Regions from separate parts of the Bradyrhizobium huanghuaihaiense genome, predicted to be linked through region 2. Evidence: predicted binding sites of a transcription regulator. Region 2 holds the regulator's gene; each other region holds the start of a gene.

The links. Region 2 encodes PhoB, which activates phosphate uptake and scavenging genes when phosphate is short. Its sites were predicted from a motif close to TGTCATNNANCTGTCAT; they were not measured.
Region 1: N2603_RS25195 (RNA degradosome polyphosphate kinase) is a predicted target of PhoB. The motif match lies at 5,456-5,472, and genes of this name have one in related genera.
Region 3: phnC (phosphonate ABC transporter ATP-binding protein) is a predicted target of PhoB. The motif match lies at 3,979-3,995, and genes of this name have one in related genera.

Annotation. Positions count from the first base shown of each region.
Region 1 covers NZ_CP104172.1:5,240,379-5,248,373, forward strand. The annotation lists gene N2603_RS25160 (LysR family transcriptional regulator) at 1-335, shown strand, start outside; gene N2603_RS25165 (autotransporter outer membrane beta-barrel domain-containing protein) at 337-1,539, opposite strand; gene N2603_RS25170 (cold-shock protein) at 1,912-2,118, shown strand; gene purN (phosphoribosylglycinamide formyltransferase) at 2,209-2,862, opposite strand; gene purM (phosphoribosylformylglycinamidine cyclo-ligase) at 2,862-3,935, opposite strand; gene N2603_RS25185 (CDP-alcohol phosphatidyltransferase family protein) at 4,092-4,634, shown strand; gene N2603_RS25190 (P-loop NTPase family protein) at 4,727-5,404, shown strand; gene N2603_RS25195 (RNA degradosome polyphosphate kinase) at 5,546-7,738, shown strand; gene ppx (exopolyphosphatase) at 7,754-7,995, shown strand, end outside.
Region 2 covers NZ_CP104172.1:9,313,735-9,321,729, forward strand. The annotation lists gene N2603_RS43420 (aspartate aminotransferase family protein) at 1-827, opposite strand, end outside; gene N2603_RS43425 (GcrA family cell cycle regulator) at 1,282-1,794, shown strand; gene phoB (phosphate regulon transcriptional regulator PhoB) at 2,037-2,744, opposite strand; gene phoU (phosphate signaling complex protein PhoU) at 2,768-3,484, opposite strand; gene pstB (phosphate ABC transporter ATP-binding protein PstB) at 3,496-4,317, opposite strand; gene pstA (phosphate ABC transporter permease PstA) at 4,314-5,159, opposite strand; gene pstC (phosphate ABC transporter permease subunit PstC) at 5,161-6,150, opposite strand; gene pstS (phosphate ABC transporter substrate-binding protein PstS) at 6,334-7,347, opposite strand; gene N2603_RS43460 (ATP-binding protein) at 7,493-7,995, opposite strand, start outside.
Region 3 covers NZ_CP104172.1:8,941,242-8,949,236, reverse strand. The annotation lists gene N2603_RS41745 (selenium-binding family protein) at 1-515, shown strand, start outside; gene N2603_RS41740 (hypothetical protein) at 599-1,207, shown strand; gene N2603_RS41735 (DUF1045 domain-containing protein) at 1,362-2,060, opposite strand; gene N2603_RS41730 (alpha-D-ribose 1-methylphosphonate 5-triphosphate diphosphatase) at 2,079-3,272, opposite strand; gene N2603_RS41725 (LbetaH domain-containing protein) at 3,269-3,931, opposite strand; gene phnC (phosphonate ABC transporter ATP-binding protein) at 4,107-4,916, shown strand; gene phnD (phosphonate ABC transporter substrate-binding protein) at 4,982-5,917, shown strand; gene phnE (phosphonate ABC transporter, permease protein PhnE) at 5,997-6,881, shown strand; gene phnE (phosphonate ABC transporter, permease protein PhnE) at 6,908-7,723, shown strand; gene phnF (phosphonate metabolism transcriptional regulator PhnF) at 7,852-7,995, opposite strand, start outside.

The DNA.
Region 1 (7,995 bases), 4.1 Mb from region 2:
TCAAGACCAATTCCTCGGTCGGCGTACTCTATGCGGTGGAGCGCGGCGCCGGCATCGGCTTCCTGCCGACCGTGTCGATCGCGCTCGGCGCGCCGCTCGTTGCGGTCGATCTCGGCGTCAGCCACCACGCCGATCTCTGGCTCACCTATCACAGGGAGTTTCGCGCCTCCGAGCGCCACAAGATCGTGGTCGACTGGCTGAAGAAGATCTTCGATCCCAGGACCTATCCCTGCTTCCGCGACGAGTTCATCCATCCGGACGCGCTGGTGCCGATGATGACGGCCGCGCGCGAGGGATTTGGATTGACCGGCTACGTCGCGGCAACGCCGACGTAAATCACCACCGATATTCGAATCCGACCGTGCCCTGGTGCGAGGTGAGCTCGTTGCGGAACTTGCCATCGTAGTTGATGTAGAGCCGCGCGGTGTTGGTCAGGCTGAGCGAGGCCGAGCCGCCCGCATCCATGCCGTAACGGCTCTCGCCGATGCCGGGGACAATGATGCTCTGGGTCCCGAGGCTGACCTGCACCGATCCCAGGCTCTGGTAGAAATTGTCGACGAACTTGCCGTACGCCGACAGGTCGAGGATCTTCTGGTCGAAGATGAAATAGCGCCCGACCTCCGCCCCGATCATCACGCGTGCGCGCGAGAGCGCCGTCGAGCCCACATTGAGCGGATCGAGCCCGCCGGCCTCCTGGAACGCTGCGCTGGTGGCGCGGACATATTCGAGCGCACCCTTGGGCACGATGCGCATCTGATCCTTGGTCCAATAGTAACTGACCTCTGTCAGCGCGCCGTCGACGGCGGCGCGATAGCCGGCGGTCGCGAAACCAAATCCAGTATCCCGGCTGGAACGGACCTTGCCGAACCCATGAACCACCGCGAAGGCCCAGGTCCACGGGCCCTTGTCGACCGAGCCGTTGAAGCCGAGCTGGGTCAGATCGAGCGTTGCCGACTGCAGCGCGAGCGGCACGTCGATGTCGGTGTGGCTCTGGTCGATCGAGAAGCCGATGTTGACACCGGGTGCGAGGCGCGCGCCGAAGCCGGCGACGCCGCCAAAGGTCTTGCGCTTGTCGCCGACGAAGTCGCCCTGGGCGTCGGTGCGGACCGAGATGCCGTAGCCCTCGAACCAGGTGCGGTAGCGCGGATCTTCCGTGGTCGCGGACGCGCCGCCGCCTCCGGGATTGGTCCGGAACGACCGGTTGAAACCATCGGAAGCCTGGTTGCCCAGCCGCTCCAGAAATCCCGAGCCGAAATTGAGCATGCTGTTGCCGGCCGACTGATCGTAGTTCGTCGAGGTGGGCATCGGGACCGGGGTCGGCGACGGCGTGGGCGTCGGGGTCGGAGTGGGTGTCGGACTTTGCGCGAGGACGGGCGTCACCGCCGACATCGTCACGACCAGCGCCACCGCCACGGCTGCAAAGGTCTTGGCTGCAAAGGTCTTGGCTGCAAGGATCTTGGCGACCGCTGCCGCGATCCGGCGGACGCGGTCCAGCCCGATCGTCTGCCGTGTTCCGGTGGGCTGCGAGGTGCAGCGCATGACGACTAATCCCGAAGCAAAGGGCGGTCCGCAAAAATGCAACACGAGCGGCTCGCGTGTGCGGCGATTTGTGCCGAACTGCCACGGAGGGTCAACCTGTTGGCACGCCGTTACCGAGCCTATTGCCTCGATTGTGGTTCCGCGGCCACAGGTCGCAAATAGCAGACAATGGCACCCGTCCGGCTCTTGAAAATCGCGCGCGGCTTGCTAACGCGCGATTTTCATGTTGCAATATCCGACACAATCGGAATTGGCCGCTCGACTGTGCGTTTCGCGACGATGAGACTCGAACAGACTTCCGGAAGCCCGTTTGTGGCGTGGCACGCGAAAAAGCGGCCGCGTCTTTTTTTTATCTAGTGGAGGAGACTAGCGATGCCGCAAAAGGGCACCGTCAAATGGTTCAACCCGACCAAGGGCTATGGGTTCATCAAGCCGAACGGCGGCGACAAGGACGTGTTCGTCCATATCTCGGCCGTCGAGCGTGCCGGACTCTCGACCCTCAACGAGAACCAGGTGGTTGAATACGACCTCGTGGAGAACCGCGGCAAGTCGTCCGCGGAGAACCTCAAGGTCTCCTGATTTCTCTTGCAGCAACACGCGAGAGATCATGACGTTGCCCCCGGCTCTGCCGGGGGATTTCGTTTGGGGCGGGCAAAGCGCGATGGCGCTTCAGCTCACCACCGGCGCAACCAGAAAATTCTCCGACGCCGCACTGCCCGCCGTCCTGCAGACGTCGCCCTCGATCCGGACCTTGCCGGTCGCAAGCAGCCGCAGCGCCTCGGGATAGATGCGGTGCTCGACTTCGAGGATGCGCTCCGACAGCGTGTCCGCGGTGTCGTGGTCGCCGACGGGCACCGCGCCCTGCATCACGATCGGGCCGGCATCGGTCTCGGGGATGACGAAGTGCACCGTCGCGCCGGACAGCTTCACGCCCGCGCGCAAGGCCTGGCCGTGCGGGTCGAGGCCGGGGAACGACGGCAGCAGCGAGGGATGGATGTTGAGCATCCGCCCGTACCAGGCTCTGGTGAACTCGGCCGTGAACAGGCGCATGAAGCCGCCGAGGCAGATCAGCTCGATGCCATGCTGGTCGAGCGCGGCCTGCAGCACTTTCTCGAAGCCGGCGCGGTCCTTGCCGAACGGCTTGCTCTCGATCACCAGCGTTTTGACGCCGCTCGCCTTGGCCCGTTCGAGCCCGAGCGCATCGGCCTTGTTCGAGATGACGAGCGAGATCTCCGCCGGGAAATCAGCCGAGCTTGCGGCCTTGATCAGCGCGGCCATGTTGGAGCCGCGACCGGAGATAAGGATGGCGACGCGGCGCTTCATCACAGCGCCAGATCGAGGTGACCGTTATAGACGACGCGGTGCTCGCCCTCGGCCGGGATCACGGTGCCGAGCTGCGCCACGGTCTCGCCGGCGTCGGTGAGCACCTGGATCACCTTGTCGACCTTGTCGGGCTCGACGATCGCGATCATGCCGATGCCGCAGTTGAAGGTCCGCAGCATCTCGAGCTCGGCGATGCCGGCCTGCGCCGCCAGCCATTTGAACACCGGCAGCACCGGCAGGCGCGCGAGGTCGATGCCGACGCCGAGGTCCTTCGGCAGGACGCGCGGAATGTTGTCGGTGAAGCCGCCGCCGGTGATGTGGGCGAGCCCCTTCACCGCGCCGGTCTCACGGATCGCCCGCAGGCAGGATTTGACGTAGAGCTTCGTCGGCGTCAGCAGCGCGCCGCCCAGCGTCATGACGGGCGCGAACGGCGCCGGAGCCTCGAAGCCGAGGCCGGATTGTTCCACGATCTTGCGCACCAGCGAGAAGCCGTTGGAATGCACGCCCGACGAGGCGAGACCGATCACGGCGTCGCCCGCGGCGATGTCCTTGCGCGGCAACAAGGTACCGCGCTCGGCGGCGCCCACGGCAAAGCCGCCGAGGTCGTAATCGCCGTCCTTGTAGAGGCCGGGCATTTCGGCAGTCTCGCCGCCGATCAGGGCGCAGCCGGATTCGCGGCAGCCTTCGGCGACGCCCGCGACGATCGCGGCGGTGGCCTCCGGGTCGAGCTTGCCGCAGGCGAAATAGTCGAGGAAGAACAGCGGCTCGGCGCCCTGAACCACGAGGTCGTTGACGCTCATGGCGACGAGGTCGATGCCGATCCCGCCATGCAGGCCGGTCTCGATCGCGATCTTCACCTTGGTTCCGACGCCATCGGTGGCGGCAACCAGGACAGGGTCCTTGAAACCGGCCGCCTTGAGGTCGAACAGGCCGCCGAAGCCGCCGATCTCGGCGTCGGCGCCGGGGCGCGCGGTGGCGCGCACCATCGGCTTGATCAGGTCGACCAGGCGGTTGCCCGCATCGATATCGACGCCTGAATCGGCGTAAGTGAGGCCGTTTTTGCGGTCGGTCATGCCCGATTTCCAGTGGGTTTGCGGCTGGTTACGTCGAATTCCGGGGACGCGCAATGGCAAGCGTGGCGCCCCGCCCTATACTATGTAGAGATATCAACCGGTTCAGCCTCCCAGGGGGCCGGATTCGAGGTCAGGCCGGGTGCCGGGAAGCGCCGCGTGAGTATTCCGAATATCATTACCCTGGGCCGCATCATGCTGGTCCCGATCATCGTCTGGGCCATCGTGTCGAGCCAAATGGAGGTGGCGTTCGCCGTCTTCCTGATCGCCGGCATCAGCGATGCCGTCGACGGCTTCCTCGCCAAGCGCTTCAACATGCGCAGCGAGCTCGGCGCCCTGCTGGATCCGCTCGCCGACAAGGCGCTCCTGGTCTCGATCTATCTCGCCCTCGGCATCTGGGGCGACATCCCGCGCTGGGTCGTGATCCTCGTGGTGTCGCGCGACATCATGATCGTCACCGCGGTGATCGTGTCCTGGCTGTTCGACAAGCCGGTCGAGATGAAGCCGTCGAAAGTATCCAAGCTAAACACAGCCGCACAGGTCGCCTACGCCGCCCTGGTGCTGGCGTCTCTTGCCTTCGGCTTCAAGCCTGCGCCCTATGATATGATCATGATGGGCCTCGTCACGGTCTTCACGCTCTCCTCCGTGTCGCTCTACCTCGTCGAGTGGCTGCGGCACATGAGCACGATCGAGGCCAAATGAGGTGGGACACGGCCCCGCAAAAGGCCAACTCCCGCTCGATGAAATTGAATCTCTGAAACGAAGCCGGCACGCCGGCATGGAGCAAAGCAAGCGTGGCAGGCCGCGTTCACCCCAGACAATTGGCGTTTTCGCTTCCGCATGCGGAGAGCCTCAGCCGGGACAATTTCCTCGAAGGCCCAGCCAACGCCGCCGGCCTCGCCTTGATCGACGGCTGGCCGGAATGGCCGAACCGCATCATGTGGCTGGCCGGCCCCGAAGGCAGCGGCAAGAGCCATCTCGCCGCGATCTGGGCCGAGGAGGCCGGCGCCCGCTCGACCACCGCCAATGCGCTGAGCGCCGCGGGCGTTCCGGCCGCGCTCGCCACCGGCGCGCTGGTGGTCGAGGATCTCAAGGCCGGGGATTTTGATGAACGCGCCCTCTTCCACCTGATGAATCTCGCCCGCGAGGACGGCGCCTACGTCCTCTTCACCGGACGTGATGCACCGGCCTCGCTCGAGATCGACCTCCGCGACCTGCGCTCACGGCTGCGCGCCGTGCCTGTCGTCACGCTGCTGCCGCCCGACGACCAGCTGTTCCGCGGCCTGATCGTCAAATTCTGCGCCGACCGCCAGCTCACCGTGGACGAGAGCGTGGTCGGCTACCTCGCCACCCGGCTGGAGCGGTCCTCGGCGGCCGCCCGGCAGGCCGTGGAATTGCTCGACAGCGAGGCCCTGCGCCTCGGCCGTCCCGTCACCCGGGCGCTGGCCGTCGAGCTGCTGCGGGACGCCTGACCCCGCCCGGGTTCCAACACCGCTTGACGGCGCCGAGCGGCGGAACATCAATGTCATCGAAACGTCATCGCTCTAACACATGCTCCCGCCGGTTTTGCGCACGAGTCGCAAATTGGGGTGAACTGGATGGATCGACTTCTCATGGACTCTGTGCAAGCCGTTGAAATCAAAGAAAAAGCCCCGGAGACCGAGGGCCTTCCGGCGATCGCATCGAGCCCCGAACGGTTCATCAACCGCGAGCTCTCCTGGCTGCATTTCAACCGCCGGGTCCTGGAGGAAGCGGTCAATCCCAGCCACCCCATGCTCGAGCGGGTGCGATTCCTGTCGATTTCAGCGAATAACCTTGACGAGTTCTTCATGGTTCGCGTCGCCGGCATCAAGGCCCAGGTGCGCGAGGGCATTGCCGAGCGCGCCCCCGATGGCCTGACGCCCTCCGAGCAGCTCGCGCTGATCAACCGCACCGTCTCGCAGCTCGCCTCCGACCAGCAGGCGATCTGGCGCGACCTGCGCAGTACGCTGGCCGATGTCGGCATCGTCCTGGTCGACGGCAAGGACGTCACCAAGGCGGAACGGACCTGGGTCGAGGACTACTTCCTCAACAACGTATTTCCGCTGCTGACGCCGCTGGCGATCGACCCGGCCCACCCCTTCCCGTTCATTCCGAGCCTCGGCTTCACCATCGCGCTCCAGCTCACGCGCGCTGCCGATGGCAAGCAGATGAACGCGCTGATCCGCATGCCCGGCAAGATCGACCGCTTCATCCGCCTGCCGTCCGAAGGCAAGGCCGTCAGACTGATTTCGCTGGAACAGGCGACCGCCCTGTTCATCAACCGCCTGTTCCCCGGCTACAATTTGCACGGCCAGGGCGCCTTCCGAATCATCCGCGACTCCGAGCTCGAGATCGAGGAAGAGGCCGAAGACCTCGTCCGCCTGTTTGAGACCGCGCTCAAGCGCCGCCGCCGCGGATCGGTGATCCGGCTCGAGATCGACGCCAAGATGCCGGAAGAGCTGCGCAGCTTCGTGCAGCATGCGCTCTCGGCCGCCGACGACGAGGTGTTCCTGGTCGATGGTGTGCAGGCGATGAACGAGCTCTCGCAGCTCACCCGCCTCGACCGGCCCGACCTCGAATTCACCCCTTACGTGCCGCGCCACCCCGAGCGCGTGCGCGAGCATGGCGGCGACATCTTTGCCGCGATCCGGCAGAAGGACCTCGTCGTCCATCATCCTTACGAATCCTTCGACGTGGTGGTGCAGTTCCTCCAGCAGGCCGCGCGCGATCCTGATGTCGTCGCGATCAAGCAGACGCTCTACCGTACCTCCAACAACTCGCCGATCGTGCGGACGCTTGCGGAGGCCGCCGAAGCCGGCAAGTCCGTCACCGCGCTGATCGAGCTGAAGGCGCGCTTCGACGAAGAGGCCAATATCCGCTGGGCGCGCGACCTCGAACGCGCCGGCGTGCAGGTCGTCTACGGCTTCCTCGAATTGAAGACGCACGCAAAGCTCTCGATGGTGGTGCGCCGCGAGGGCGGCAGCCTCACGACTTACGTCCACACCGGCACCGGCAACTACCACCCGGTCACCGCACGCATTTATACCGACCTCTCCTACTTCACCTCGGATCCGACCATCGGGCGCGATGCGGCGCGTGTGTTCAACTTCATCACCGGCTATGCCGCGCCGAGCGATCTGGAAAAGATGGCGGTGTCACCGCTGACGCTGCGCAAGCGCATCATCGAGCACATCCAGGGCGAGACCGCGCATGCGCGGCACGGCCGTCCCGGCGCGGTCTGGATGAAGATGAATGCGCTGGTCGACCCCGACATCATCGACGCGCTCTATGAGGCCTCGCAGGCCGGCGTGCAGGTCGAGCTCGTGGTGCGCGGTATCTGTTGCCTCAGGCCCGGCATCCCCGGCTTGTCGGAGAACATCCGCGTCAAGTCGATCATCGGACGCTTCCTGGAACACGGCCGAATCTACTGCTTCGGCATGGGCCAGGGCCTGCCGAGCGCCAAAGCGGCTGTGTATATCTCCTCCGCCGACATGATGCCGCGCAACCTCGACCGCCGCGTCGAGGTGCTGTGTCCGCTGCAAAATCCCACGGTGCATCAGCAGGTTCTCGAACAGATCATGGTCGCGAATCTGAAGGACAATGAGCAGAGCTGGCAGTTGTTGCCGGACGGGTCCTCAACGCGTATGAAGACCGCGAAGGGCGAGGAGCCTTTCAACGTCCACAACTACTTCATGACAAATCCGAGTCTGTCTGGCCGTGGAAAGTCGCTCAAGGAATCCTCGCCGCGTCGTCTCACGCGCCGGAACGAACGTCATCCATCCTGATCCGGGATTCCTGACGTGACGCGGCCGCGCAAGCGCGGCGCCACTGTCGCGGTCATCGACATCGGTTCCAACTCGGTCCGTCTCGTCGTCTACGAAGGACTGACGCGGAGCCTCATTCCGATCTTCAACGAGAAGACCCTGTGCGGCCTCGGGCGCGAGGTGCAGAGCACGGGCCTGCTCGCCCCTGATGCCGTCGACAAGGCGCTGACCTCGCTCAAGCGCTTCCGCGCGCTGTGCCGCGTGATGCAGGTCGGGCG
Region 2 (7,995 bases):
GTCGAGCCGTGCGAGCCGGGGCCCATGCCGGCCGCCGCCTCCGCGGTCGCCAGCACCGCGCCGATCGGGAAGCCACCGCCGAGCGCCTTGGCGAGCGACATCACATCGGGTGTAACGCCCGTGCGCCGATGGGCGAAGAGATCGCCGGTGCGGCCCATGCCGGTCTGCACCTCGTCGAAGGCGAGCAGCAGGCCCTTCTCGTCGCAAAGTTGGCGCAGCGCCTTGAGGAAGGCGGGCGTCGACGAGCGCACGCCGCCCTCACCCTGGATCGGCTCGACCAGGATGCCGGCAGTCTGCGGACCGATCGCCTTCTTCACGGCTTCGATGTCACCGTGCGGGACCTGGTCGAACCCGTCCATCGGCGGACCGAACCCTTCGAGATATTTTGCAGATCCCGTCGCGGCCAGCGTCGCCAGCGTACGACCATGGAAGGCGCCCTCGAAGGTGATGATGCGGTAGCGCTCCGGTTGGCCCTTGGAGAAGTGATGATGGCGGACCAGCTTGATCACGCCTTCCAGCGCTTCGGCGCCGGAATTGCAGAAGAACACGAAGTCCGCAAAGCTTTCCTGGCACAGACGCGCGGCGAGTTTCTCGCCGTCCGGGCTCTGGAACAGGTTCGACATGTGCCAGAGCTTGGTCGCCTGCTCCTGCAGCGCCTTGACCAGCGCGGGATGGGCGTGGCCGAGCGCGTTCACCGCGACGCCCGAGGTGAAATCGAGATAGCGCTCGCCATTGGTCGCGATCAGCCAGCAGCCTTCGCCGCGCTCGAAACCGAGGTCGGCCCTGGCGAAAACGGGGAGCAAATGCGGCGCGGCGCTGTTAGTCATGACGATCACTTGATGTTGCGGACGGCCTGAACGCGCTCACGCAGCGCACCATTGACCGGCCCGGAAAACGAAACGTGCCGCCTTTTAAGGGCGGCACGTGACACTATCTTATGCCGGGTAGAACGGGTGTCAATGCCGCCCGAAAGCCCCGCGAAACGCTGAATCCGTAGTCTTGCGGTGCCGGATTTGCGGGGTTTTTGCCACGGAACATGTGGAAGCGAGTCGGCTGACTCTTGCGCGTGAGTCACGCCATATTGTAGCGTTTGGCTTGTCAGATACGACATCTCGTGCAGCAGTTCTGATCCTCTAAGTCCTCATGTACCGGCGTAAACGTTCGGGCGTTCTGGTTACGCCCGGCGAGCCTTAAGGGATTCTGGCGGCACGGGTTTTTCGAGGCTTAGGCATTCGCCGCAAGGCGCCAGGACGGCAGCCGCACGGCGAGGGAAAGGGTGCAATGACGGTTTTGACCTGGTCCGACGATCGCGTCGAGCAGCTGAAAAAGCTCTGGGAGGCCGGATTGTCGGCCAGCCAGATCGCAGCCGAGCTCGGCAACGTGACCCGTAATGCCGTGATCGGCAAGGTGCACAGGCTCGGCCTGTCCGGCCGCGCCAAGAGCCCCTCATCGGCAGCTCCCCGGCCGCGCAAGGCGCGTCCGGCTCAGCACATGATGCGGGTCAGCCGCCCCATCGCACGCGGCAACACCGCGCTGGCGCAGGCCTTCGAGGTCGAGGTCGAGGCTGAACCCGTGACCTACGACAACGTGGTGCCGATGAGCCAGCGGCTGTCGCTGCTCGAGCTGAACGAGGCGACCTGCCACTGGCCGGTCGGCGATCCCTCGAGCCCGGATTTCTTCTTCTGCGGCGGCAAGGCGCTATCGGGCCTGCCCTACTGCGCCCAGCACTCGCGCGTGGCGTATCAGCCCGCGGCGGACCGCCGTCGCGCACCGGCGAAGCCTGGCACGCGCTGAGTTTGTTCTGAGATCAAGAAGCAGCCGTCACACGATGACGGCTCAATACCCGATGTCGTCCCGGACAAGCGCGCCCCAAGCGCGCGCAGATCCGGGACCCATAGCCACCGCAAGATGTGGTTACGGGGACTCGGAGTTACCCTTTCGCGCAACAACTACGCTCTGTGGTTATGGGTCCCGTATCTGCGCTCACGCTTGTCCGGGACGACACCGATGTTGTGGCGGCAGCTCTCTAAACCAGCTTACGTCTGCTCCGCCTTCGCAAAGCGATCGTCGAGCGCATAGCCGGCGCCGCGGACGGTGCGGATCGGGTCCTGCTCGCGGCCGAGATTGAGCAGCTTGCGCAGGCGGCCGATATGGACATCGACGGTGCGCTCATCGATGTAGATGTCGCGGCCCCAGACGCTGTCGAGCAGCTGCTCGCGCGAGAACACGCGGCCGGGATGCTCCAGGAAGAACTCCAACAGGCGATATTCGGTCGGGCCGAGATCGATCGGCCGGCCCGAGCGCGCGACGCGGCGCTTGTCGCGATCGAGCTCGATGTCGCCGTAGGCGAGCACGGTGGCGAGCCGCTCAGGGCTCGCGCGCCGCAGGAGGCCCTTCACGCGCGCCAGCAGCTCCGGCACCGAGAACGGCTTGACGATGTAGTCGTCGGCGCCGGTCGCAAGCCCGCGCACCCGCTCGCTCTCCTCGCCGCGCGCGGTGAGCATGATGATGGGAAGCTGCTTGGTCTCGGGACGGGTGCGCAGCCGCCGACACAGCTCGATGCCCGAGAGGCCCGGCAGCATCCAGTCGAGCACGATCAGGTCGGGGATGTGCTCCTTGAGGCGGGTGTCGGCATCGTCGCCGCGCATCACCGTCTCGACGTCATAGCCGTCGCCTTCGAGGTTGTAGCGGAGAAGCTCGGTGAGAGCTTCCTCGTCCTCAACCACCATAATGCGTGCGCCCATGGTTGTCGTCGCTCCTTAAGTCTTCAGGTATTCGGGACCGTCGTGGCGAAGGTCGTCATGTCGCCCTTCGGCCGCTTGTCGGTGATGGCCTGGCCCTCGATCATGTAGAACACGGTCTCGGCGATGTTGGTGGCGTGGTCGCCGATCCGCTCGATGTTCTTGGCGCAGAACATCAGATGGATGCAGAACGAGATGTTGCGCGGATCCTCCATCATGTAGGTGAGGAGCTCGCGGAACAGCGAGGTGCAGATGGCGTCGACTTCCTCGTCGCCCTTCCACACCGCCATCGCCGCCGGCAGATCGTGCGCGGCATAGGCGTCAAGCACCGACTTGACCTGCTGCTGCACGAGGTCGGTCATGTGCTCCAGGCCGCGGAACAGTTTCAGCGGATGGAAGTCGGCATCGAGCGCGGCGACGCGCTTGCCCATGTTCTTGGCGAGGTCGCCGATGCGCTCGAGATCGGTCGCAACGCGCATGGCGCCGACGATCTCGCGCAGATCCACCGCCATCGGCTGGCGGCGGGCGATGGTGAGCACAGCGCGCTCCTCGATCTTCTTTTGCAGCGCATCGAGCTCGGCGTCGATGGTGACGACGCGCTGGCCGAGCGCGACGTCGCGGCGGATCAGCGCGTCGACGGAATCGACGATCATGCGCTCGGCGATGCCGCCCATCTCGGCGACCAGGCGGGTGAGCTCCTGGAGGTCGGTGTCGAAGGCCTTTGCGGTATGTTCAGAAGCCATGTCGCGTCTCCTCAGCCGAACCGGCCGGTGATGTAGTCCTGCGTGCGCCGGTCGCTCGGCGACGTGAAGATCTTGCTGGTGTCGTCGAACTCGATCAGCTCGCCGAGATACATGAAGGCGGTCTTGTCGGAGACGCGCGCCGCCTGCTGCATGTTGTGGGTGACGATCGCGATCGTGTAGTTCTCGGACAGTTCCTGGATCAGCTCCTCGACCTTGGCGGTCGAGATCGGATCGAGCGCCGAGCAGGGCTCGTCGAACAAGATCACCTCAGGCCGCACCGCGACGGTGCGGGCGATGCAGAGGCGCTGCTGCTGGCCGCCGGAGAGCGACAGGCCCGAGGCGTTGAGCTTGTCCTTGACCTCGTTCCACAGCGCGCCCCCGCGCAGCGCCTTCTCGACGCGGTCGTCCATCTCGGACTTCGAGATCTTCTCGTAGAGGCGGATGCCGAAGGCGATGTTCTCGTAGATCGTCATCGGGAACGGCGTCGGCTTCTGGAACACCATGCCGACGCGGGCGCGCAGCAGGTTCAGGTCCAGCTTGGGGTCGAGGATGTTGGTCTGGTCGAGCATCAGCTGACCGGTGACGCGCTGGCCCGGATAGAGGTCGTACATCCGGTTGAAGATGCGCAGCAGGGTCGACTTGCCGCAGCCCGACGGGCCGATGAACGCCGTGACGCGGTTGGCGCCGAGCGTCAGGTTGATGTTCTTCAGCGCGTGGTGCTCGCCGTAATAGAAGTTGAGGTTGCGCACCGTCACCTTTGCGGGCGCTTCCGGCAGCGGCTGCTGTGAGGCCAGATGGGCGTTGGAACTCACGGATACGGAAAGATCGGTCATTTTGCAGTCCTCTCGGCGCCGAGGATGCGCGCGCCAATGTTCAGGGCAAGCACGGTGATCGTGATCAGCAGCGCGCCGCTCCAGGCGAGCTGCTTCCAATAGGCGTAGGGGCTCTGCACGAAGTTGTTGATGGTGACCGGCAGGTTCGCCATCGTCTTGTTCAGGCCGAGGCTGAAGAACTGGTTCGACAGCGCGGTGAAGAGCAGCGGCGCGGTCTCGCCGGCGACGCGGGCGGTGGCAAGCAGCACGCCGGTGATGAGACCCGAGCGGGCCGCACGATAAGCGATACGCTTGATCACCAGCGAGCGCGGCAGGCCAAGCGCGGAGGCCGCCTCGCGCAGCGCGTTCGGCACCAGCAGCAGCATGTCCTCGGTCGTGCGCAACACCACCGGGATGACGATGACGGCGAGCGCGAGCGCGCCCGCAATCGCCGAGAATCCGCGCATCGGCACCACCACCGCACCGTAGATGAACAGGCCGATGATGATCGAGGGCGCCGAGAGCAGGATGTCGTTGATGAAGCGGATCACCGAGGTCAGGCGGTCGTTGCGGCCGTATTCGGCGAGATAGGTGCCGGCGAACAGGCCGAGCGGCGCGCCGATGCCGACGCCGATCACGGTCATGATGATCGAACCGACGATCGCATTGCGCAGACCGCCTTCGGTCGAGCCCGGAGGCGGCGTGTCCGCGACGAATATCTCGAGGTTCAGGCCTGCCAGCCCGTTGTAGAGCAGGGTCATCAGGATCAGCGCGAGCCAGGTGACGCCGAAAGCGGCGGCACCGATGCAGAGCCCGCGGACGATGATGTCCTTGCGGCGGCGACGTACGTAGATCGGGTTCATGTCACTTCCCCGCCTTCTTTTCCAGACGCAGCAGCATCAGCCGCGCGGCCGCGAGCACGAAGAACGTCAGCACGAACAGCAAGAGGCCGAGCAGGATCAGGCCGGACTGGTGCAGGCCGTCGCTCTCGGCGAACTCGGATGCGATCGCCGCCGAGATCGTCGTGCCGGGCGCGAAGATCGAGGACGATATCCGGAACGAGTTGCCTATGATGAAGGTCACCGCCATGGTCTCGCCGAGCGCGCGGCCCAGCGCCAGCATGACGCCGCCGATGATGCCGACGCGGGTGTAGGGGATCACCACACTGCGGACGACTTCCCAAGTGGTGCAGCCGACGCCGTAGGCGGCTTCCTTCAGCACCGGCGGCACGGTCTTGAACACGTCGACCGAGATCGAGGTGATGAAGGGCAGCACCATGATGGCGAGGATCAGCGCCGCATTGAACAGGCTGAGATAGGACGGGGGACCAGCGAAGATCGCTCCGAGCACAGGAACGCCGTCAAAGATCTTGATCATGAAGGGCTGGAACGTGTTGGCCAGGAACGGGCCCAGCACGAAGAAGCCCCACATGCCGTAGATGATCGAGGGGATGCCGGCGAGCAGCTCGACCGCCATGCCGATCGGGCGGCGCAGCCATTGCGGGCACAGCTCGGTGAGGAAGATCGCAATGCCCAGACCAACCGGGATGGCGATCAGCATCGCGATGAAGGAGGTGACGAGCGTGCCGTACATCGGCCCGAGGGCACCGAGCACGGGCGGATCGGCCGACGGCGCCCAGCGTTGCGTCCACAGGAAGGAGATGCCGTACTCCTTCATCGCCGGGAAGGCGCCGACGATCAGCGAGATGATGATGCCGCCGAGGATCAGCAGCACCGAAATCGCGGACAGCCGCGTGATCCAGTAGAAAGTGAGATCGCCGAGCTTGAACGCGCTCAAGGCCTTGGCGCGATCATACGGTCCGGCGGCATCAATTACGTTGCTCTCGACAGCCATCTCAGCCACGCCGATCCCCTGTACCCGTTATTTCTATACGCTTGTTGTTGGTGGCGGTCCCGTGCCCCGGATGCGGTGCAGCGCGAAGCGATGCGCCGCTGATCCGGGGCCTAGTGCTTGTGGGTCCCGGCTCGGCGGAGCGGCATTTCATGCCGCACCGCGTCCGGGACACGAGAGCTCTACTTAGCTCTTGATCTCGGCAGCCCAGGTCTTCTCGATCAGGGTCACGACGCCTTCGGGCATCGGGATGTAGTCGAGCTCTTCAGCCGCCTTGCCGCCGTTCTTGAAGGCCCAGCGGAAGAACTTGATGGCTTCCTGCGAGGCCGCCTTATCGGTGGCTTCCTTGTGCATGAGGATGAAGGTCGCCGCGGTGATCGGCCAGGACTTGTCGCCGGGCTGGTCGGTCAGGATGACGTAGTAGCCGGGCGCCTTGGCCCAGTCGGCGTTGGAGGCGGCCGCCTGGAAGGCCTCGACGGTCGGCTGCACCGGCTTGCCGGCCTTGTTGACGAGACCGGTGTAGGTCAGCTTGTTCTGCTTGGCATAGGCGTACTCGACGTAGCCGATCGAGTTCTTGGTCTGGCTGATGTTGCCCGACACGCCTTCGTTGCCCTTGGCACCGACGCCGACCGGCCACTCGACCGCGGTGCCCTCGCCGACCTTGCTCTTCCAGTCCGCGCTGGCCTTGGCCAGGTAGTTGGTGAAGTTGAAAGTGGTGCCCGAACCGTCCGAGCGGCGAACCACGGTGATGGCTTCCGACGGCAGCTTCACATTCGGATTGAGCTTCTTGATCGCGGCGTCGTCCCACTTGGTGATCTTGCCGAGATAGATGCTGGCCAGCGTCTCGCCGTCGAACACCATCTCGCCGGGCTTCACGCCTTCGATGTTGACGACGGGAACGATGGCGCCCATCACCATCGGCCACTGGACGAGACCGTCCTTCTCGAGCTGCTCGGCCTTGAGGGGCGCATCGCTGGCGCCGAAGGTCACGGTCTTGGCCTGGATCTGCTTGATGCCGCCGCCCGAGCCGATCGACTGGTAGTTCAGACCGTTGCCGGTCTCCTTCTTGTAGGCGTCAGCCCACTTGGAATAGATCGGGAACGGGAAGGTCGCACCGGCACCCGTGATATCGGCAGCAAAGGCCGCCGTCGTCGTTGCGGCGACCAAGCCGGCAGCGACGATCGTTTTGATGAAATTCATGCTGGTCTCCATACAGGGGAGCGAAGCGCCATCCGCGCCCGATCGCGCTCCCCGCGCCCGCCCCTTTAGGAGCGGTCGGCTGTGCTTTTACGAAGGTTTCGTGACAGTCGGATGACACCACCAAGCGATTGAAATCGCTTGAGTTTCAGATCTGAACCGGGGGCTTCGCCTGGGGAAAACAGGCGGTAAAGGTAGCCCCCTGCCGGGGCACGCTTTCGATCAAAAGCCGGCCGCGATGACGGTTAAGAATATGTTTCACCAGCGATAATCCGAGCCCGGTGCCGCCCTGCGAACGGCTGTCGCCGACGTCGACCCGGTAGAACCGCTCGGTCAGCCGCGGCAGGTGCTCGGGCGCGATGCCGGGGCCGAAATCGCGGACCATGACCCGGATTTCCTGAGTTCCATCAGCGGCGGCGCTTGATGTCAGCGACACGATGACGCGTCCGCCCGAGGCGCCGTATTTGAGCGCATTTTCGATCAGGTTCTCGAACAGGCGGAGCAGCTCCTCGCGGTCGCCCGCGATCATCACCGGCGGCTCCGGCAGATGGATCTCGACCTCGACCTGACGTTCGCGCGCCAGCGGCTCCAGCCCGTCGGCGACCTGGCGGATGATCGGCAAGAGGTCGACCAGGGTGTCGGGCCGGACAT
Region 3 (7,995 bases), 370 kb from region 2:
AGACGGCGACGATCCCTCCCGAACCCGCGCCCAAGGAGAAGCTCCCGCCACTGCTTCAGGGATTTGGGGCCGTGCCGCCGCTCGTGACCGACATCGATCTGTCGATGGACGACCGGTTTCTCTATGTCTCGTGCTGGGGCACGGGTGAGATGCGCCAGTACGACGTCAGTGATCCCAGAAAGCCGAAGCTTGCGGGCTCGGTCCATATCGGCGGCATAGCGCGCCGCACCCCGCATCCAAATGGCAAGGCCTTTGCGGCGGGTCCGCAGATGGTCGAGATCAGCCGCGACGGCAGGCGCGTGTACTGGACCAATTCACTCTATTCCACCTGGGACGACCAGTTCTATCCCGATGGCGTTCCGGGCGTGGAGGTCATGGCCAATGTCGGCCGCAACGGCGGCCTCGAGCTCGACAAGGACTATTTCGTGAGCTTCCCGGACGGCTATCGCGCGCACCAGATCAGGCTCGAGGGCGGCGACTGTTCGACGGACTCCTTTTGCTACCCGTCGGTCTAGATTGGACGCATGCGAGCCCGGCCCTCGGCTGGCTGTGGCTCGCGCTTATTGCGAGCGGCCTCTACCACGGCGTCAATCCGGGCATGGGATGGCCGCTCGCCGTTTCGGCCGGGCTCCTGGACAAGAGCCCGCGCGCGCTCTTCCGTGCATTGTGGGCCCTGGCGGCGGGGCATCTCCTGGCAACACTTCTCGTGCTGCTGCCATTCGCGCTCCTGCTCGTGCTGGCCGAATGGCAGCGTCCGATCCAGATCGGCGCGAGCCTTCTCGTCATCGGCTTTGGCGTCTATCGGCTGATCGACCGGCGTCATCCGCGCACGCTGGCACGAATTCCGCCGACGCAATTGGCGCTCTGGTCGTTTGCCGTCGCCATTGCGCACGGCGCCGCGCTGATGCTCGTGCCGATCTATCTCGGGCTCTGCCAGGCCTCCGAGCTCGATGCCGGCCACGAGGCCGCCGGCGCGCTGATGAAGCCAAGTCTTTTGAAGTCAAGTCTGGGGATGGCTGTGCTGGTGTCCCTGGTGCACGTGACCGCCATGGTCGGCGCCGGCGGGTGTCTGGCGTGGCTGGTGTACCGCCATCTGGGATTGAAGTTCGTCTCGCGGAGCTGGTTCAATCTGGATGCAGTCTGGGCGGCCAGTCTCGTTCTGGTCGGCGCGGTGGCGCTCGCCTTCAATCTTGCGAGCTGGCGCTAGGCTGAGAATGTCTCCCCAACGTCATTGCGAGCCACCGGGTCCGCGCGAAGCGCGGCCCGATGACAGGCTCCGCGAAGCAATCCAGACTCTCCTTCTGGAAACAGTCTGGATTGCTTCGTCGCTTCGCTCCTCGCAATGACGGAGGAAGTGCTGACTATCTTACTAACGCCCACTCGCCGATGATGCGAAAGCGCGCCCTGGCGTCATCCTGCCTGAACAGCGCGATGCGGTCGACCGTCAGCGCATCGAGCCTCAAGCGTGCAAACCGCTCCCGCAGCATCTGCAGAATCGACCCGCGCCGCTCCGCATCCAGTCGCCCCGTCAGCGTCATGTGGAAGCGGAATTCTTCCATCACGTAAGGATAGCCCCAGCGGTCGAGATAGTCGCGCTGCCGCTCGCTCAGCTTGTCCGGCTTGCGCCGCGCGCGATCTTCCGCCGTCAGTGGCGCACGAAAGGCGTCGAAGTCGCGGACGCTATCGGTGGCGAGGTCTTGCAGCGATTCGACCGGCTCGGCCGGAATGACGGCGATGAAACCGCTGATGGCATCGACGACGGGGCGGATCACCGGGACCGGCCGCGCCTTGCTCGTGAAGGCGGCGCAGGCGGCCATCAGCTCGGCTTCGGACTTGCCAGGCGCCAGCGCCATCGGCGCCTTCAGCGTGGCGTGAAAGCCATATTTGCGGGGATCGGCGCTGACGTCGCGCCAGTCCGGTGCGACATGCAGTGCTTGCCGCGGAAACGGCAGCTCGTCACCGGTATAGGCATCATAGCCGAGCAGTTCGGCGCCGAAGCGGGAGAGGGCGCTGTCGCTGCCGGCGGCAAAATAGATCGCGTAGCGGGGAAAACCTGTCATCGCCTCAGCATAACCAATTTAGGCCGCGACGATAGCTTCGCGCGGCGCAGCCGCCGCGCTGAGCAGCCGCGTCGCATCGGTGAGATGCACGAGCTTTCCGCCTGAGATCACCGCGACGAGCCGCGGCCGCAACGGCACGCTGTCGTCGACCAGCAGAATATCGGCGCGGCGCCCTTCGGCGAGCTGGCCGCGATCGGTGAGGCCGGTCGCGCGTGCGGGGCCGGCGGAGACCAGATCCCAGGCCTTGGTCAGCGGCAGCACGCCGTCGGCGGCGAGACGGAAGGCGGCGAGCAGCTGTGCGGGATAGTAGTAATCCGACGCCAGCACCGAGCAGAGCCCTTTTGCAATCATGTCGGATGCCCGGGTCCAGCCGGTGTGGCTGCCGCCGCGCACGACGTTCGGCGCGCCGTAGACGATGGCATCGCCGTGGCTTGCCGCTGCGCGCGCCGTCTCTTCGTTGATCGGGAATTCCGCGATGTCAGCGCCCAGCTCGCGAAACTCCTGGCGCATCGCCGGCGTCGCATCGTCATGCGAGAGCATGCGCACTTCGGCTCCGCGGGCTGCGGCGGCGAGCCTCGAAACCGAAGCCGGCACCTCGGCGGCCCGTGCGACCACGCGCTCGACCAGCTTGTCAAAATCCTCAGCTGACAGCCCGGTGCGCTCCACCATGCGGTTGCGCTTGCGCGGCTTGGCCATGTCGGCCACGGTACCGTCCATGTGGTCGTTGAAGGCGAACAGGTCGACGCGGCCCTCGCTGAGCCATTGTGCGATCTCGTCCTCCGCGTCGAGATTGTAGGTCTCATGCCGCAGATGGAAGCGGGTGTCGGCGGCGAATTGCGGGCGCTGCCGCTCGATCGCCTCCATCAGGCCGCGCGCGTTGTCGGCGCTGCGCAGGCCCGGCTCCCACGAGCAGGTCGTGGCGTGAAACACCGTGGTGATGCCGTTGCTGATGGCCTGCCGGTCGCTGTCGGCGAGCGCGACGTCGATCGGGAAGTCGACCCCGGCGCGCGGCATCATCTGCCGCTCGAAGGCATCGCCGTGCAGATCGACGATGCCGGGCAGCACCAGCAGGTTGCGCGCATCGATTGCGAGCCGCGCGCGGCCGCCGGAGGCGTCCACCTCGACAATATCGATACCAGAGACGCTCAGCGATGTTTCGACGATCTCGGTGCCGATCAGGGCCCGGCCGCCTTCAAGGAAAATGTCTGTCACGCGATTGCGCTTTTCTTGCTGCTGCGAGGGGAGCTTGCCCGTGCTTCATACGTGGCGAGGAAATCTTCAATCCCGAGCTTGCGGAAATGGGGCAGGGCTTCACGCAATTTGTCGTGATCCCAGTCCCACCAGGCGAGCCTTGCGAGCCGTCCGGCGATCTCTTCCGAGAACCGCCGCCGCACGATCCGCGCCGGATTGCCGGCGACGATGGTGTAGGCCGGCACGTCCTTGGTGACGATGGCGCCGGCTGCGATCACCGCGCCGGTGCCGATGTTGCGGCCCGGCAGCACGATCGCGCCATGGCCGATCCAGACATCGTGGCCAATATGAACGTGATGCTGGCGCCGCCAGTCGAAGAACTCGGTGTCGTCGCTCTCGCCTTCGAAATAGGCGCTGGAGCGATAGGTGAAATGCGCCTGCGTCGCGCGGTGCATCGGATGATTGCCGGGATTGATGCGCGTCATCGCCGCGATCGAGCAGAATTTTCCGATGGTCGTGTAGGTGATCTGCGAATCGTTCACGACGTAGGAGTAATCGCCCATCGTGACCTCGTGCAGGATCGTCCGCGCGCCGACCTCGGTGTACGCGCCGAGCCTGGTCTCATGCAGCTTCGCGGACGCGTCGATGGTCGGTTGGACCGAAAGCACCTTGCCGGCCATGTTGCGTCCGAACGTTCGAGGGCGGGCGTTCCTCTTCGAGTGGCTTGATGACAATGTCATGACGCAGCGATGACAGGGGATGAGGTGTGTAGGATCGCCGCAGCGCAACGTGCGTGTCACACAAGTGTCAAGCGTCGGCGTTAGCGGTTGGCTCCAGCTACTCTGGAGCTCCTGTATGCTGGTGGTTGAAGGTCTGACGTGCCGCTTTGGTGCAAAAGCCGCGGTGGACGACGCTTCGTTTCAAATCTCCCCCGGCGGTTTCGTCGGTGTGATCGGACGTTCCGGCGCCGGCAAGTCGACGCTGCTCCGGACCATCAACCGCCTGGTGACGCCGACGCAAGGGCGCATCCTGTTCGACGGCACCGACGTCACCGCGCTGCGCGGCAAGGAATTGCGTCAGTGGCGCGCCCGCTCGGCGATGATCTTCCAGCAGTTCAACCTGGTTGGCCGGCTCGACGTTCTCACCAACGTCCTGATGGGACGGCTGGCGACGATGCCGGCCTGGCGCTCGCTGTCGCAGATCTGGCCCGAGCAGGACAAGGCGCTGGCGATGTCCGCGCTCGAGCAGTTCGACATTGCCTCGCTCGCCGCCCAGCGCGCCGACCAGCTCTCCGGCGGTCAGCAGCAGCGCGTCGCGATCGCCCGCGCGCTGGTGCAGCAGCCCGACATCATCCTCGCCGATGAGCCGATCGCCTCGCTCGATCCGCGCAACACCAAGATCGTGATGGACGCGCTGCTGCGCATCAACAAGCACTTCGGTATCACCGTGCTCTGTAACCTGCATTCGCTCGATCTCGCCCGCACCTATTGCGACCGCCTGATCGGCATGGCCGCCGGCCGCGTGGTGTTCGACGGCGCACCGTCCGCGCTGACCGATCACGTCGCGCGCGAGCTCTACGATCTCGAAGCCGCCGACGTCATGGGCGGCATGCCTGTCCCGGCGCCCGAGGGCGTGCCGGCGCTCGGAACCGCCGCGGCCGCCTGAGCCGCGTCGCACCTGTTCAATTGCCAGTTTTGCGTCAACCGACCCCAACCGATGAAGAGGGTATCATGATCACTCGCAGATTAATCCTTGCCGGCGCCGCCGCGCTCGCCTTCACCGCCTCCGCGTCCGCCGAGGACTGGAAGGCCAAATATTCCGAGCTGACCTTCGCCGTCGTCCCGGCCGAGAACGCCTCGGGCGTCACCGAGCGCTGGGCGCCGTTCGTGAGCTATCTCTCCAAGGAGCTGGGCGTGAAGGTCACGCTGCGCATCGCCAACGACTACGCCGCGGTCATCGAAGGCCAGCGCGCCGGCAACATCCACATCGCCAGCTACGGCTCGGCCTCGTTCGCGCGCGCCCGCCTGACCGGCGTCAAGACCGACGCCTTCGCCAACGACATCAACGCCGACGGCTCGACCGGCTACTATTCGGTGTTCTTCGTCAAGGCGAGCAGCGCCTACAAGAAGGTCGATGACCTCAAGGGCAAGAACCTCGGTCTCGTCGACCCGAACTCGACCTCTGGCAACAACGTGCCGCGCTTCGAGCTCGACAAGATGGGCATCCCGGATGCCGACGGCTATTTCAGCAAGGTCGTGTTCACCGGCAGCCACGAGAACGCGATGCTGGCGCTGGCGCAGGGCACGGTCGACGTCGCCGCCAACCAGTGGACCAGCGACGACGATTCCACGCTGGCTCAGATGCTGACCAAGGGCATGCTGAAGAACGCCGATGGTTCGGCGATGAAGAAGGACGACTTCCGCATCATCCACAAGTCGGCGCCGATCATCAACGGCCCCTATGCCTACAATGCCGACCTGCCGGAAGATGCCAAGGCCGCCATCGCCAAGGCGTTCTTCGATGCGCCGGCCAAGGACAAGGCGGCGTTCGACCGTCTCTCCGACGGCCAGAAGAAGGGTTTTCATCCCGCCACCACCAAGGACTGGGATGGCACGATCGAGCTGATCAAGTTCGTCGATGCACTGCGTAAGAAGAAGGCGTCCTGAGCTTTTGGGACGAGCTACTCGAGCCGGGTCGATGGACCCGGCTCTTTCTCTTTCTTGAACCACCACGCGCCCTGACCAGATGACCGTCGCGGTTTCCATCCTCCCCGAGCAGCAACTGGCCGCGCTGAACGCCGCCTATCGTCAGGCGGTCTCGCGCAGGCGGCTTCGTCTCCTGGTGGGAGCCGCGATCTTTGCCGCCGCGCTGGTTCTCGCCGCGATCGGCGCCGAAGTGAATCTGCGCACGCTGTTCACCTATTTCGGCAACTTCGTCAGCTATTTCGACCGCATCCTCACGCTCGACAGCGGCCAGCGGGTCTGGACCGATGTCGGCGAGTGGCTGTGGGGCTGGCGCAAATGGCTGAAGATGCTGGGTGAGACGCTGCTCATCAGCTATGTCGGCACGCTGATCGGCGCGACCTTCGCCTTCGCCCTCAACTTCTTCGCGGCTGAAAACACCTCGCCGTCACCCTGGCTGCGCTTCACGGTGCGGCGCCTGCTCGAATTCGCCCGCACCGTCCCCGGCATCGTGTTCGCCCTGGTCTTTGTGATTGCCTTCGGCCTGGGGCCAATGGCGGGCGTGCTGGCGATTGCAATCCACTCCACCGGCGCGCTCGGAAAACTGTTCTCGGAGATCGTCGAGAATGCCGACATGAAGCCGGTCGAGGGCATTCGCTCGACAGGGGCCAGCTGGCTTTCCTGCATGCGTTTTGCCATCGTGCCGCAGGTGACTGCGGGCTATGCCAGCTACGCCCTGCTGCGCTTCGAGATCAACGTCCGCGAAGCCTCCGTGATGGGCTTCGTCGGCGCCGGCGGCATCGGCCAGGAGCTCGTCGTCGCCATTCGCAAGTTCTACTACTCCGACGTCAGCGCCATCCTGCTCACCATCATCGTCACCGTCTTCATCATCGACATCACCACCGGCTGGCTGCGCGGCCGCCTGTTCGGCAAGGAGGCGCGGACGTGACGCCGCAGGAGGTCGATCCGCGCCAGATGCGCGCCCGCTACCCCGATGTGTTCGACCGCCCGGCCTCGGCGCGGCTCGCGATGCCCGCGATGATCGTCGCGGCGTTCGCGATCCTGATTTATGGTCTCGTCGATCTCGATTTCTCCCCGTCGCGCTTCTTCGCCGGCCTCAGCCAGCTCGGCTGGATCAGCCTGATGATGATCCCGCCGGATCCAGGCTCCTCGCTGCCGATCTACCTGAAGGCGCTGGGCGAGACGCTCTCGATCGCGCTGCTCGGCACCACGCTGGCGGCGGTGTTTGCACTGCCGGTGAGCCTGCTGGCGGCGCGCAACATCGTGCCGTCCAACATCCTGCGCTTCCCGATCCGCCGCTTCCTCGATTCGATCCGCGGTGTCGACACGCTGATCTGGGCGCTGGTCTGGATCAACGTCGTCGGCCTCGGCCCGTTCGCCGGCGTGCTCGCCATCGCCGTGTCGGATTTCGGCGCGTTCGGAAAACTGTTCTCGGAGGCGATCGAGGGCGCCGACCAGAAGCAGGTCGAAGGCATCCGCGCTTCCGGCGGCAGCGCGCTGCACGAGATCCGCTTCGGCCTGTTGCCGCAGGTCCTGCCCGTGATCGCCGGCCAGGTGCTCTATTTCATCGAATCGAACACGCGCTCGGCCACCATCATCGGCATCGTCGGCGCCGGCGGCATCGGCCTCCAGCTCGCCGAGCAGATCCGCGTGCTGGAATGGCAGAAGGTGTCGTTCCTGATCCTGATGATCCTGGTCGCCGTCGCCGCGATCGATTTCATCTCGGGCAAGCTGCGCTTTGCGATCATTGGGCGAAGGGCCGTCGCCTGATCACAGGTGCCGTTGGGTGGGCAAAGCGAAGCGTGCCCACCACTTCTAACGATCGAGAAAGTTCGTGGGCACGGCGCGAAGTGCGCCTTTGCCCACCCTACGGCCCCGGTTTCGTGGAGGAGAGCCCCCTACGATTCCACCAGGAACTCCACCCGCTCCGCGGCGAACCGCGAATGCTTCGTCACCAGCGGCTTGCCGGCGAGATCGTGGTCGGTGGCATCGACCACGAGGATCGGCCGCCCCAGCGGCAGATCGAGCCGCGCGGCGTCGGT